4 regions of the Paenibacillus sp. FSL R7-0026 genome follow, and region 4 is predicted to be linked to each of the others. Evidence: riboswitches for the same ligand, from Rfam matches in the RefSeq annotation. Region 4 holds a riboswitch; each other region holds the start of a gene.

Region 1 (3,143 bases), 3.2 Mb from region 4:
TCTAATAGATAGGAGCAACCTCATCTTATGAGTTTATTGTCAGTAGAGAACGTAAGTCACAATTTTGGAGATCGCACGTTATTTAAAAATGTATCGTTTCGTTTACTTGCCGGAGAGCGGGTAGGACTTGTTGGTGCCAATGGTGTGGGTAAATCCACATTAATGAACATCCTTACCGGTAAATTGCTTAAAGATAGTGGAAAAGTGGAATGGACACCTAAGGTCCGTTATGGATATCTGGATCAGCACACGAAGCTTACGCCAGGCAAAACCATACGTGACGTGCTTAAAGATGCATTCCTTCCGTTGCTTGAATTGGAAAAAGAAATGATGAATATTACGGACCAGATGGCAGATGCAGATCCAGATAAGCTGGAGCAGTTGCTGGAAGAGATGGGCGATATTCAGGAACAACTGGAACAGGGCGACTTTTATCTGATTGACGTAAAAGTGGAAGAGATGGCCAATGGTCTTGGTTTGTCCGCAATTGGTCTTGATCGGGATGTCGCAGCTCTAAGTGGTGGACAACGTACCAAGGTGCTTCTTGCCAAGCTTCTGCTTGAGAAACCTACAGCTCTTTTGCTGGATGAGCCGACCAACTATCTGGATGTAGAGCACATTGAATGGCTGTCACGTTACCTGAAGGACTACCCGCACGCGTTCCTCTTAATCTCCCATGACACGGAATTCATGAATGAAGTCGTAAATGTCATTTATCATTTGGAATTTGCCAAATTAACGAGATATGCAGCGAACTATAACAAGTTCCTCGAGATGGCTGATATGAATAAAGCCCAGCATATTGATGCATACGAGAAGCAGCAAGAGTACATCAAGAAGCAGGAAGATTTCATTCAGCGTAACAAGGCACGTGCTTCAACTTCAGGTCGAGCGAAGAGCCGGGAGAAACAGCTGGACAGAATTGAACGTATTGATCGTCCAGATGAAGCAGCCAAACCAACGTTCAAATTCAAGGATGCCCGCGCGAGCAGCAAAACGGTCTTTGAGGGTATTGATTTTGAAATTGGATACACGTATCCTTTGCTGCCCAAAATGACGATGACGATTGAGCGCGGTGAGAAAATTGCCATCGTAGGTTGTAATGGTGTGGGTAAATCAACACTGCTGAAAACCATCCTGGGAAAAATATCTCCACTCAGTGGAAAGACTTTCTTGGGAGATTATCTGGAAACGGCCTATTTTGAGCAGGAAGTTCGTGCTGGGAATATCACGCCGATTGAGGATGTCTGGAATGAGTTTTCACATTTGACCCAGAATGAGGTCCGTGGTCATCTCGCTCGCTGTGGGTTGAAAAATGAGCATATTACCCGTCCGCTTAACATGCTGAGTGGTGGAGAGCAAGCCAAGGTTCGTTTATGCAAACTCTTGATGCGTGAAAGCAACTGGATTTTATTCGATGAGCCGACAAACCATCTCGATGTCACAGCCAAAGCGGAGTTGCAGCGTGCCTTGCAAGAATTCAAGGGAACGGTGTTACTGGTATCTCATGAACCTGATTTCTACGAGGGTTGGGTCACCAAAACATGGAATGTTGAAGAATGGTCTGAGAAAAACTAGACAATTCAAGCAATGCTTAATAGAAATGAACGGTGACAAAAAAATCCGTCTATGGTAATATAGGCTACAACTTCATATGAACACTAGGGGGGCCGCACGATGCGGCTGAGATGGAAGAATGCGATTCTGGACCCTTTGCACCTGATCTGGATCATACCAGCGTAGGGAAGTGGCGAGCGCGTTTCAGTGAATGACTTGAGCAAACGGCAATTCGAAGGATTCAACCGTCTGTTTAACGAATTGAAACATGCAGTTGCGTGTATAACGTTAAGGCTATAGGGTCTATAGCTTTATTGCACGAAATGAACTGTATGTATCAGTCAGTCATCTGGTCCTATAATTAATACGCAGCCACTCCCCTACGGGAGTGGCTTTTTTGTGTTTTCATAGCATTCACGCATGGAAGGAGATGAACAGTACGGTAATTTCTCATGAACATGTTCAAGAATCATTTGAATTGCATGTTGTATCTACGGGTGCAGGGGATCAAGCATCTTTTGTAAAAGCTGCAAAGGACGTTTGGCCATGGGTGGACTATATTCACATACGAGAGAAACAACTCTCGTGGCAACAAAAGATCGGTTGGGCTGAAAGTCTGCGTGGTGTTGGCGTTCCATCTTGTCGTATCGTTATCAATGGTTCAGAGCTGCCTTCACAGAATGACATCTATGGCGGTGTACATTGGGGGCAAGATGCGATACGAAACTATAACCCTGCTGTTATAAGCAATGTGCAACGCCTTCGTCTGGGTATATCTGTTCATTCAATCGATGAGGCAAAACTCGCTGAAGAACGGGGAGCCGATTACCTATTCTTCGGGCATGTCTACTCAACCAACAGTAAGCCGGATCTTGAACCAAGAGGATTATATGCTCTGGCTGAAGTGTGCTCTGGTGTCTCCATTCCTGTCATGGCGATTGGGGGCATCGAACCGGGAAACATTCACGCTATTCGCTTTGCAGGCGCACAGGGAGTCGCTGTGATCTCGAATGTATGGGCGAGCGATTCCCCGGATCGGGCGGCTGCATTATTAAGGCAGGCTATCGTTGCTACAGAAAGTCTGAGTCGCTGAATCAAGGAGATGAGAGGATGAAAAAGATCATTACAGATAGACCAGATAAGATTCATGCAGAAACGATTATTGTAGGCGGAGGCGTTGTTGGTTGTGCCATTGCGTATGAGCTTGCTTCCCGTGGACAGGATGTGCTGTTGCTGGAGCGTTCGGCGATTGCAGGTGGCACTTCTTGCGCGGCGGCTGGAATGCTGGCGGCAGATAGTGAGGATTTTGCTCATCCTTTGATGGCTAAGCTCGCCAGGCAGAGTAGACAGTTACTTATCGAGCAACAGGTGCTAATGGCTACACTCAGTGAGGTAGAGGTTGGTCTGCAACGTCAGGGATTCCTAACTCCTTTTCGTTCATACAGTGAATTAAGTAGTTACAAGGACAATCGGAAGTCTGCGTTGTCTGCTTCTGCTGATGAGGTATGGTGGGATCGTTCCGTTGTGCAACAGGAGGCATCATGGCTTAACAGAGATACGTATGGAGCCTACTACAGACCTTACGA
Region 2 (3,143 bases), 500 kb from region 4:
CGTGGTGCTGCATCCGCTAACGATCAGCAAAAGGCTAATGAGTATGATGGGAAGCAGGGAGTATATACCTTTGTTATTCATAAATGAAGTTCCTCATTTCATCGTTTTGTTTACATCTAATTGCTCTTTTTTTATCCAGCTATTTTTTCTCTCCATGACGTCGTAAGCAAAACCGTTTCTCCAGCCAGGCAATCAGTACAAACAAAACGATCCCCAGCAGGGATAAAAGCACAATAGCTGCAAACATCGCATCCGTGTTCATGTTGCTGGACATGCGACGGCTGAAGTATCCGAGACCTTTGCTGCCACCGAGCCATTCGCCAATCGTTGCCCCAACCACGCAGTACACCACAGACATCTTTAACCCTGAGAAAAAAGAGGGAAGTGCCAGTGGAACCTGGAGTTTGCAAAAAATATCCCACTTGCTGGCGCCCATGGTAAGCAGCAGTTCACGCTGCTCTGAATCGCCTTGGCGGAGTCCATCGTAGGTACTGACCACAATGGGGAAGAATGCGATTAAGAACACCACCGCGACTTTGCTCCACAACGTATAGCCAAACCACAGGATGAATACCGGGGACAAGGCAATCAGCGGGATGGTCTGACTGATCACAATGAAGGGATATATGGCCTTTTCAATCGATCGGTTCATATGCATGCCTGTTGCTAGCGTAATTCCAGTCACTATGGATAAGACAAAACCAACAACAACCTCCATAAAGGTAGCAGGCAGATGGATAGTCAACAGCAGACGACGATGCTCAACCAGTGAGCTTACGATGGCTGTGGGTGCAGGAATGATGAAGGAGGGCACCCATCCCATACGCACAATCACTTCCCAGATCGCCAGTAATAAGAGCATGAGCATAATAAACAAACCATATTGGGAAAACGACCTCGAGAGCCACTTAAAACACCACGTCCAGACGCTAACCTCAGCTCTATCATTTTGCATGCAGTTGTTCCTCCAGTTGTTTCCTCATCTGCACGAGAGCCGGTTCGTAGATCATGTCCGAATGCCTTGGGCGTGGTAAAGGAACCGTCATCTCCCGCAACTGCTGACCTTGTCCCCCTGGAGTTAACAGAATGATACGGTCACTTAACAGCAGGGCTTCTTCGATGTCATGTGTAATGAACAGCACGGTTTGGCCAAAGCCCTCCCACAGCTCCAGCAACCAGCGATGCATTTCTCGTTTGGTTAAGGCGTCGAGTGCACCGAAGGGTTCATCCAGCAACATGAGCTGCCCGCCTGTAAGCAAGGTACGCAGCAATGCCACCCGCTGCCGCATGCCGCCGGATAACTCATCTGGATAGGCCTGCTCATAACGGGACAAGCCGAACCTTGCCAATCCTGCGATGATATCGGCTCGTAGTTTGTCCTTGTCCTGTCGACCTGGTGCAAGCTCGGCAGGCAGCATGCAGTTCTCCATGACGGTACGCCAGGATAACAGCAGATCTTTCTGCGGCATATAGGCGACTCGTCCGAGCCGTTGTCCGTGCGGTACATCAGCAATATCGATGGTGCCGACGGTTGGCTCATGCAAGCCTGCGAGCAGCTTGAAGAGTGTGCTTTTACCTGATCCGCTGGACCCGATAAGCGAGACAAATTCTCCTTGTTGAACCTGAAGCGACACATTGGCGAGTACGGGTGAATCCTTTTTTTCGGAAAAAGCGAAGCTTATGTTCTCAATGGTTACATGGTTGGTCATCTGATCCTCACCCCCTTAATGCCAGACTGCTGGAATAACAACGGCATCCTATACTCTGCAAAAGGAACAAAAAAGACCCACCCATTTCCGGAGAAATGAGTGGGTCTGTAAGTTAAATCCGCAATTTAATCTTCACATACATGAAAAAATTCCGCTTACTAAAAGGCCGCTCCACTTCCCTCCGCTGGTATGATCCAGATCAGGTTCAAAGGGTCCGAATAGTCATATTCGTCTCAGCCGCAAGGCTCCCCTAGTGCAAAAGTTCAAGATATGCAGTTGTCTGTTCAGCATATATCACTTGAACATGAACTGTAAAGAGGCAGCATGATAACTGAACAATTTACCTCGGCTCATGAACCCGATATAATAGGGATGGCCCGTACAGGCCGGATCACAAAATGCAGGTGGGATTGTTCTCCCTCCTAGGCAGAATGGGGACCCGAGTTGAAAACGTTCAAAAAAGTATATATTGAGATCACGAGTATCTGCAATCTGGCTTGCAGCTTCTGTCCGCAGACGCAACGTGCCAAAGGATTCATTGACCCTGAAGTCTTCAACAATATACTGGAACAAGTTAAACCACACACCAATCATATTTATCTACATGTCAAAGGCGAACCCTTGTTGCATCCCAAAATAGATCTGTTGCTCGATTCCGCACATGAGAAGGGACTCAAGGTGAACATTACAACGAATGGTACACTGTTACCCAAGACTCAGCATAAATTGCTTGGCAAACCAGCGCTGCGGCAGATGAATTTCTCCCTGCACAGCTTCGATGGGCATGAAGGTTCAACAGACCGTGACGGTTACCTGCGTCATATTTTGTCCTTTGTACACGAGGCCGTTAAGCACAATGTCATCATCTCATTCCGGCTGTGGAATCTGACGCAGGATAACTTCACAAATGCTCAGATGAATCGAAATCGGGAGACCCTTGAAGTACTGGAACGTGAGTTCAATCTGGACTTCCGCATTGAGGAAAAAGTGGTTCCAGGCAGCGGGGTAAAAATTGCCCCGAATGTATACCTGAATCAGGACCATGAGTTCCAGTGGCCAAGTCTGGATGCACCTGAAGATGACGGCAAAGGTTTTTGCCACGCACTTCGCGGTCAGGCAGCTGTACTTGTGGATGGAACGGTGGTTCCATGCTGTCTTGATGGCGAGGGTGTAATTAACCTGGGTAATGTGCACGAGAAGTCATTCTCGGAGATTATTGAGGGTGAGCGAGCGAACAATCTGGTATATGGCTTCTCCAGGCGGGAAGCTGTAGAAGAGTTGTGTCGAAAGTGCGGTTATCGTCAGAGATTCGGAGCCTGATATCTTATATCAGCAAGCCGGAAGCCATTCAAGATCACACATTTGGAGACAAATGTAGTGGTCTTTCTTTGTTATCGGTGATTAAAGTTAGGGGTACATACGTTACAAATGAGC
Region 3 (3,143 bases), 250 kb from region 4:
TTCTTTACAGATCTCCATCTGCAAGTCCACATTCTCCTTGATCTTATGCATCGGTACATGCCCCGGACCTTCGATCATCACCTGCACATCATGCTTCCATGCGATCTGTGTCAGTTCCCCGAGCGTAGCCAGTTCCGCCATCTGAGCTTCGTCATTGGCATCGTAGATACTGCCTGGACGAAGTCCATCTCCCAGCGAAAACGCCACATCATACCTTTTCATAATCTCGCAGATTTCTTCAAAATGGGTGTACAAAAAATTCTCCTGATGATGCGCAAGGCACCATGCTGCCATAATGGACCCGCCCCGAGACACAATACCTGTCATCCGCTTGGCGGTCATCGGGATATAACGTAGCAGCACACCTGCATGAATCGTAAAGTAGTCCACGCCCTGCTCTGCCTGCTCAATGAGAGTGTCACGGTACAACTCCCAGGTCAGCGCTTCCGCTTCGCCATTCACCTTCTCCAGCGCCTGATACAGCGGCACCGTACCAATCGGCACAGGTGAATTGCGGATAATCCATTCCCGGGTGGTATGAATGTTTTTGCCTGTGGACAGATCCATCACCGTATCCGATCCCCAGCGTACCGCCCAAGTCATCTTCTCCACCTCTTCCTCAATGGAGGAAGATACGGCAGAGTTGCCGATGTTGGCATTGATCTTCACGTGAAAATGACGACCGATCAACATCGGCTCACTCTCCGGGTGATTGATGTTGGATGGCAGAATGGCCCGTCCACTCGCCAGCTCCTGCCGCACAAATTCCGGTTCCACGCCTTCACGAATGGCGGCGAATTCCATCTCTGCCGTAATGACTCCCTGCCTCGCGTAGTGCATCTGGGTTACACAGCGTCCCGGCTGTGCCCGCAAGGGTTTGCCACGTAATCCGGGATACTCTTCGGCGCCGGCTCTCTTCCCTCCGGGCTTCAGTCCGTTATCCTCCGGTTTAACCGTACGGCCTTGATAAGCTTCGACATCGCCACGCTCTGTGATCCAGCGAGTGCGCAGAGCTGGTAGACCTGCACGGATATCCGCATGAAATGCGGGATCGGTCATCGGGCCGCTCGTATCGTAGACACGCAGCGGTTCGTTATGCTCCACCCCTTGGGGAGTATTCGTGTCATGAAGGGCTATCTCACGCTCCGGAACAGCAATGTCCGGCCGTGAGCCCTGAATGTAGACTTTGCGGCTGCCGGGAAAGGGCTGAACCCGTCCGGCCGCCCCTGTTTCCTTTTCCACCTGCTGATCGTTATGTTGCTGTTCCATCGCTTGTTGTCCCGTTTGATTTCCTGTACTCATGTTCGCTTGTCTCCTCCTCAGTGTTCGTCGCTTGTTTGGTTGGTTTCGTCATTAGCTCAATTTCGTACCTGTCCCAATCATGCGCAATGCAGAGAAGAAAGAGCGATCCTACACCAGACCAAGGGAGACACCTTTCATGTACAGATAACAACAGACGGAGGCTGCCACAGATCATCGATCTATGAGACTTCCCTCCTCATCCAAGCCCACTTTTGCAGGTTATTGAAAAAGGAGCCCATAAAATCCGCGCTATATCGCCCGTTCACTGTATATAAAAAAGCCGATCCCCGAAGGAACCGACTTTTATGTCCATCACCAATAATGCACCTTCAATCAGCTCCTTAACGGAGCCCTACAAGGGTCACATCATGTGGTGGTTGTGGTCATATCGCCGATTACTTCCCTACGCTGGTATGATCCAGATCAGGTGCAAAGGGTCCGGAATCTCATGCGATTCCGTCTCAGTCCGGACAATTCGGACTCCCCCAGTAACGTTAGTAAGTTGCGGCTTACATAAGCCGCCGTTCATGTTCAATGAAGCTGGCCCCGTTGGGCCGTCCATTACAGAGTAGCGCAACCGGAACATAAAAACAACCTTTATATTCCAGAACACCAACTCAATTGGAGAAAAACCTCACCTCAACATCAGGATAACATGAGCCCCATTTGCGTAGCTGCATCCTTCAACACAGGTGCGTATTCATGCAATGTCTCCTGCGAAAGTCGACTGACAGGCCCTGAGACCGAGAGCGCAGCTGCAATATTGCCTCTGCGATCCATAATCGGTACAGATACCGCGGCAGCTCCCGGCTCACGTTCCTCATAACTCGTTGCATATCCGTTATCCCGGATATCTCCCATTTGCGCCAAATACACCGCCGGATCAATAAACACAGGCCATTCAGGCCCGTTCATCAGTTCTTCACGATCCTCGTCCGTGGCAAACGCCATCAAAACTTTGCTGGAAGCCCCCACAGACAGCGGGAGTCTAACGCCAACAGGAGCGACACGGCGGATCGCCTGATCACTTTGCACAGCCTGAATCCGAATCCGTTCACTTCCATCACGCAGGTACAGACTCACGGTCTCTCCCAATCGATCTCTCAGTCGCTCCATCGCAGGTAACAGCAGTATAGCGGGATCATCACTGCGGGACATATGAGCTGACAGCTCCCAGATTCGGATGCCAAGTCGGTACTTCTCTGTTGCTGCATCGCGGATCACGAACCCTCGATCCTCCAGCGTAGCCATCAAACGGTGGACTGTACTTTTGTGCAGGCCGATCTGGCTGGCAATTTCGGTGAGTCCCAGATCACTGCGTGTGGTAAAACATAATAATATATCCAGCGCCCGTTCCACAGCCCGGACGGTTAACTTGCGATCTTCCATGGCATAATGCCCTCCTCATGTTTCATCACATGAAACTTGGTTACATAAATTATATGAGAAACGGTCTCATCTGTAAACCAAAAAGAGCCAAAATCAAAATAGGCAAACGTGTAAATTTTTCCTTTTTATAAGACTTAATCCCCTGTAATTTACACACTAAGGTAATGTTACCCATATATCTTAAGAACTATATAACAATTGCGTAACAAATGCCCTCAATCAATTGACTTTGACTATATTGGAACATACGATAAAGATATATTACATTAAGATATCGCTCTGAAGCAGGCTCTGAAATCGACGCAATTCTCTTTTCATGTCGTTGTTATCTTCAACTGAACTTCAAAGGAGGGGCATTCATGTATCAATCATCCCAGAGCGAAGCCCCGCTGCAAACAAAAGTGTCCGACCTGCCCTCTTCCCTATCACCGAGGCTGATTCGGTTCAAACAT
Region 4 (3,143 bases):
CTCAAGCGGGGACATCTTGCCGAGTAACCCACTGTGCCATAGATTGAAGAACATCATGACCAAGACCATTCCTGTACACATCATTAATCCGAAAATAATCTGTTCCTTCTTGCTGGTTGGCAATTCTCTCATCCTCTCTGTTTACCTTCGTAATTATAGAGATGACCAAACCCTCCACATAAGTGAACATTCTGTGAACAATTATGTTTTTTCCAATTTAAAATTGGATTTGACAACCATGTAGTACAGCCCTATGATATCCCTTAAAATGGTAGAAACATTCACTACATAAGGAGGATTTAGATTATGAGTTTTCAAAAACGTATTGACCATGTTGGTATTGCCGTACGTGATCTGGAGACCACGCTGCGTTTCTATACGGAGATTGTTGGTCTTGAATTAAAAGACCGGGTAACCCATACTAACGGCGTCATTCAGCTCGCCTTTCTTGGCTTCAATGGAAGTAACGAGACTGAGATTGAGTTAATTCAAGGATACAGCGACAAGCTGCCTTCCGAAGGTACGGTGCACCATTTTGCGATCCACGTGGATGATCTTGATTCTGAGTACAAACGCATTCAATCCACCGAAGCCGAATTTATCGATGGAGAGATTATCACACTGCCTAACGGTTACCGCTATTTCTTCATCTATGGACCTGAAAAGGAATGGATTGAGTTCTTCCAGCGCTAAGAATTGGAGCTGATTTCATGAACATTTTAATTACCGGCGCAGCCGGGAAAATTGGACGTGACTTGTCCCAACACTTGTCAGAAGCATTTCACCTGCGACTCACGGATTTGAATATCGACAGACTGCATACGTATCAAGGGACAAGCCATGAGATCATGACGCTGGATGTGACAGATCCCGAAGCCTGTCAGCATGCTTGCGAAGGCATGGATGTGGTTGTACATCTGGCGGGAGACCCTTCCCCGCATGCCGGATTTTATGAATCGTTGTTGGATATCAATATCAAAGGTACATTTAATATATTCCGTGCAGCTAAAGACCAAGGTGTACGAAGAGTCATTCTTGCAAGCAGTGCTCAGACGATTGAGGGGTACCCCATTGATGCTCAAGTCTATCCGGACATGCCCACACGCCCGCGGAATTTGTACGGGGTTAGCAAATGTTTTGGAGAATCGCTCGCTTCCTATTTTGCGTATACCGAAGGTTTACAAAGTGTTGCGGTACGTATAGGTGCATATGATGATTTTCAACCGGACGGACCAGTGCTGGAGGCAAGGGATATGAGCGCGTATATTAGTCCGGCTGACTTGTGCGATTTGATGTTCAAAGCAATTACAACTACAGATCTGGAGCCCTTCACCATACTGCATGGGATCTCGAATAATCGGTTTAAACGATTGAATCTGGAAACCACTCAGAGACAGGTAGGTTATGAGCCCAAATCCGATGCTTTTGCACTCAGTCAGATTTCCTTATATGATTCGCCACGATAATTATTGAAAATAACACATCCAAACAGGCTGATATACATATGTATATCAGCCTCTTTGATAAGTTCATACGTGTCCCCATCCAGTTCCTGACTGGACACGTTCCACCCGCTGGCCTATAATTACACCTAGTAATGCCCGTAACTTCATAGTTTCCCAGGGGAGTCGGAATTGGCCGGCTGAGAGTGTATCCCACCAAGATACTAACCCTTAGACCTGATCTGGATCATGCCAGCGTAGGAATCGGAGTATATCGAAATGGCACAGCCCTATGGCTGAACGCCACCTCTCTAACGCCTGCACGCGTCCCGGAATACGGGGCGCTTTTTTTGTTACTATCAGAAAGTATAAGTTTGGAAGCATCACCTTTCTGATATTGCAAGAAAAACTGCCGCTAAACGCGGTCTGGCTTCCTTGAATGACATCGATGGACGTTTACTTACGCTCAAAAATAACGTCATCCGGATCTCAACTGGTATAAATCTGTCGATTTATGCAAGATGATTGGATATGAAGCCAAGGAGTACCCCGTGCCAATCGGCCGGACATACCGAAGGAGAGAACCACAGATGAAATGGAGTAAAACGATGGGATTGTTGCTCTTATGCGTGCTTATGGTGACTGTAGCCGCATGTGGTAGCAAAGAAGCTGCCCCAGCTGGGCAGAACGGCAACACAAATACGGAAAGCAGCAACGAAGGTGACACTGCCGCCATGAAAGATATTAAAGTGGTGCTCGACTGGACACCAAATACGAATCATACAGGCCTGTATGCAGCTGTAGATCAAGGTTTTTATAAGGCCGAAGGCTTGAACGTGGAGATTGTACAACCAGGTGCCGGTGGCGCAGATACAATGGTTGCCTCGAATGAAGTGCCTTTTGGCGTAAGTTATCAGGAGAGTGTAACTCAAGCCCGCACACAGGGTGTTCCATTGGTCTCCATCGCAGCAGTTATTCAGCATAATACATCCGGGTTCGCTGCTCCGGCGGATCGGAAGATCAAATCACCGAAAGATTTTGAAGGTAAAACCTATGGCGGATGGGGCTCCCCTGTGGAAGAAGCCGTGATGCAATCCATTATGGAAGGCGAAGGCGCCGATGTATCCAAAGTGAAAAACATTAACATGGGTGATGCCGACTTTTTCACCGCAGTGAAACGGGATATTGATTTCGCGTGGATTTTCTACGCTTGGACGGGGATTGAAGCCGAACTACGCGGGGAACCGATCGACATGTTATATGTGAAGGATTATTCAGATGCACTGGATTATTACACGCCTGTCCTCGTAACAAACGAGCAGACGATCCAAAACGACCCTGAGCTGGTGAAAGCGTTCCTGAAAGCCACCTCCGAAGGATATCAATACGCAATTGATCATCCTGAAGACGCAGCGAACATTCTGATCAAGGCTGTACCGGATCTGGATAAAGACCTCGTACTGGCAAGCCAGAAATGGCTTAGTCCCAAGTACACAGATGACGCCCCGCGTTGGGGTGAGCAAAAGCAGGAAGTATGGCAGAACTACACCGACTGGATGTTTAGCAAAAAACTGCTGGATGAACAGATCGATGTGAGCAAGGCATATACAAACGAGTTTTTACCCCAATAAAAATTGCTTAAGTTTAACTTTTTTACACAAGAACGAAGAGTACAGAACCCATCTGAAGAAGCGAAGCGTT

What was found. A riboswitch is a leader RNA that binds a small molecule or an ion and turns the genes downstream of it on or off. The one in region 4 is predicted to bind thiamine pyrophosphate.
Region 1: it holds a riboswitch for thiamine pyrophosphate, as region 4 does, so the genes downstream of both, MKY44_RS16270 (thiamine phosphate synthase) here and MKY44_RS02380 (ABC transporter substrate-binding protein) in region 4, are expected to answer to the same signal.
Region 2: it holds a riboswitch for thiamine pyrophosphate, as region 4 does, so the genes downstream of both, MKY44_RS04500 (ABC transporter ATP-binding protein) here and MKY44_RS02380 (ABC transporter substrate-binding protein) in region 4, are expected to answer to the same signal.
Region 3: it holds a riboswitch for thiamine pyrophosphate, as region 4 does, so the genes downstream of both, thiC (phosphomethylpyrimidine synthase ThiC) here and MKY44_RS02380 (ABC transporter substrate-binding protein) in region 4, are expected to answer to the same signal.

The regions. Positions count from the first base shown of each region.
Region 1 covers NZ_JBBORG010000001.1:3,694,916-3,698,058, reverse strand. The annotation lists gene MKY44_RS16275 (ABC-F family ATP-binding cassette domain-containing protein) at 28-1,578, shown strand; TPP riboswitch at 1,654-1,763, shown strand; gene MKY44_RS16270 (thiamine phosphate synthase) at 1,988-2,650, shown strand; gene thiO (glycine oxidase ThiO) at 2,668-3,143, shown strand, end outside.
Region 2 covers NZ_JBBORG010000001.1:991,131-994,273, forward strand. The annotation lists gene MKY44_RS04490 (ABC transporter substrate-binding protein) at 1-81, opposite strand, end outside; gene MKY44_RS04495 (ABC transporter permease) at 140-955, opposite strand; gene MKY44_RS04500 (ABC transporter ATP-binding protein) at 945-1,709, opposite strand; TPP riboswitch at 1,869-1,971, opposite strand; gene MKY44_RS04505 (radical SAM/SPASM domain-containing protein) at 2,154-3,029, shown strand.
Region 3 covers NZ_JBBORG010000001.1:739,850-742,992, reverse strand. The annotation lists gene thiC (phosphomethylpyrimidine synthase ThiC) at 1-1,269, opposite strand, end outside; TPP riboswitch at 1,686-1,799, opposite strand; gene MKY44_RS03485 (IclR family transcriptional regulator) at 1,948-2,691, opposite strand; gene MKY44_RS03480 (alpha/beta hydrolase) at 3,051-3,143, shown strand, end outside.
Region 4 covers NZ_JBBORG010000001.1:490,641-493,783, reverse strand. The annotation lists gene MKY44_RS02395 (hypothetical protein) at 1-132, opposite strand, end outside; gene MKY44_RS02390 (VOC family protein) at 307-693, shown strand; gene MKY44_RS02385 (NAD-dependent epimerase/dehydratase family protein) at 711-1,466, shown strand; TPP riboswitch at 1,612-1,724, shown strand; gene MKY44_RS02380 (ABC transporter substrate-binding protein) at 2,033-3,073, shown strand.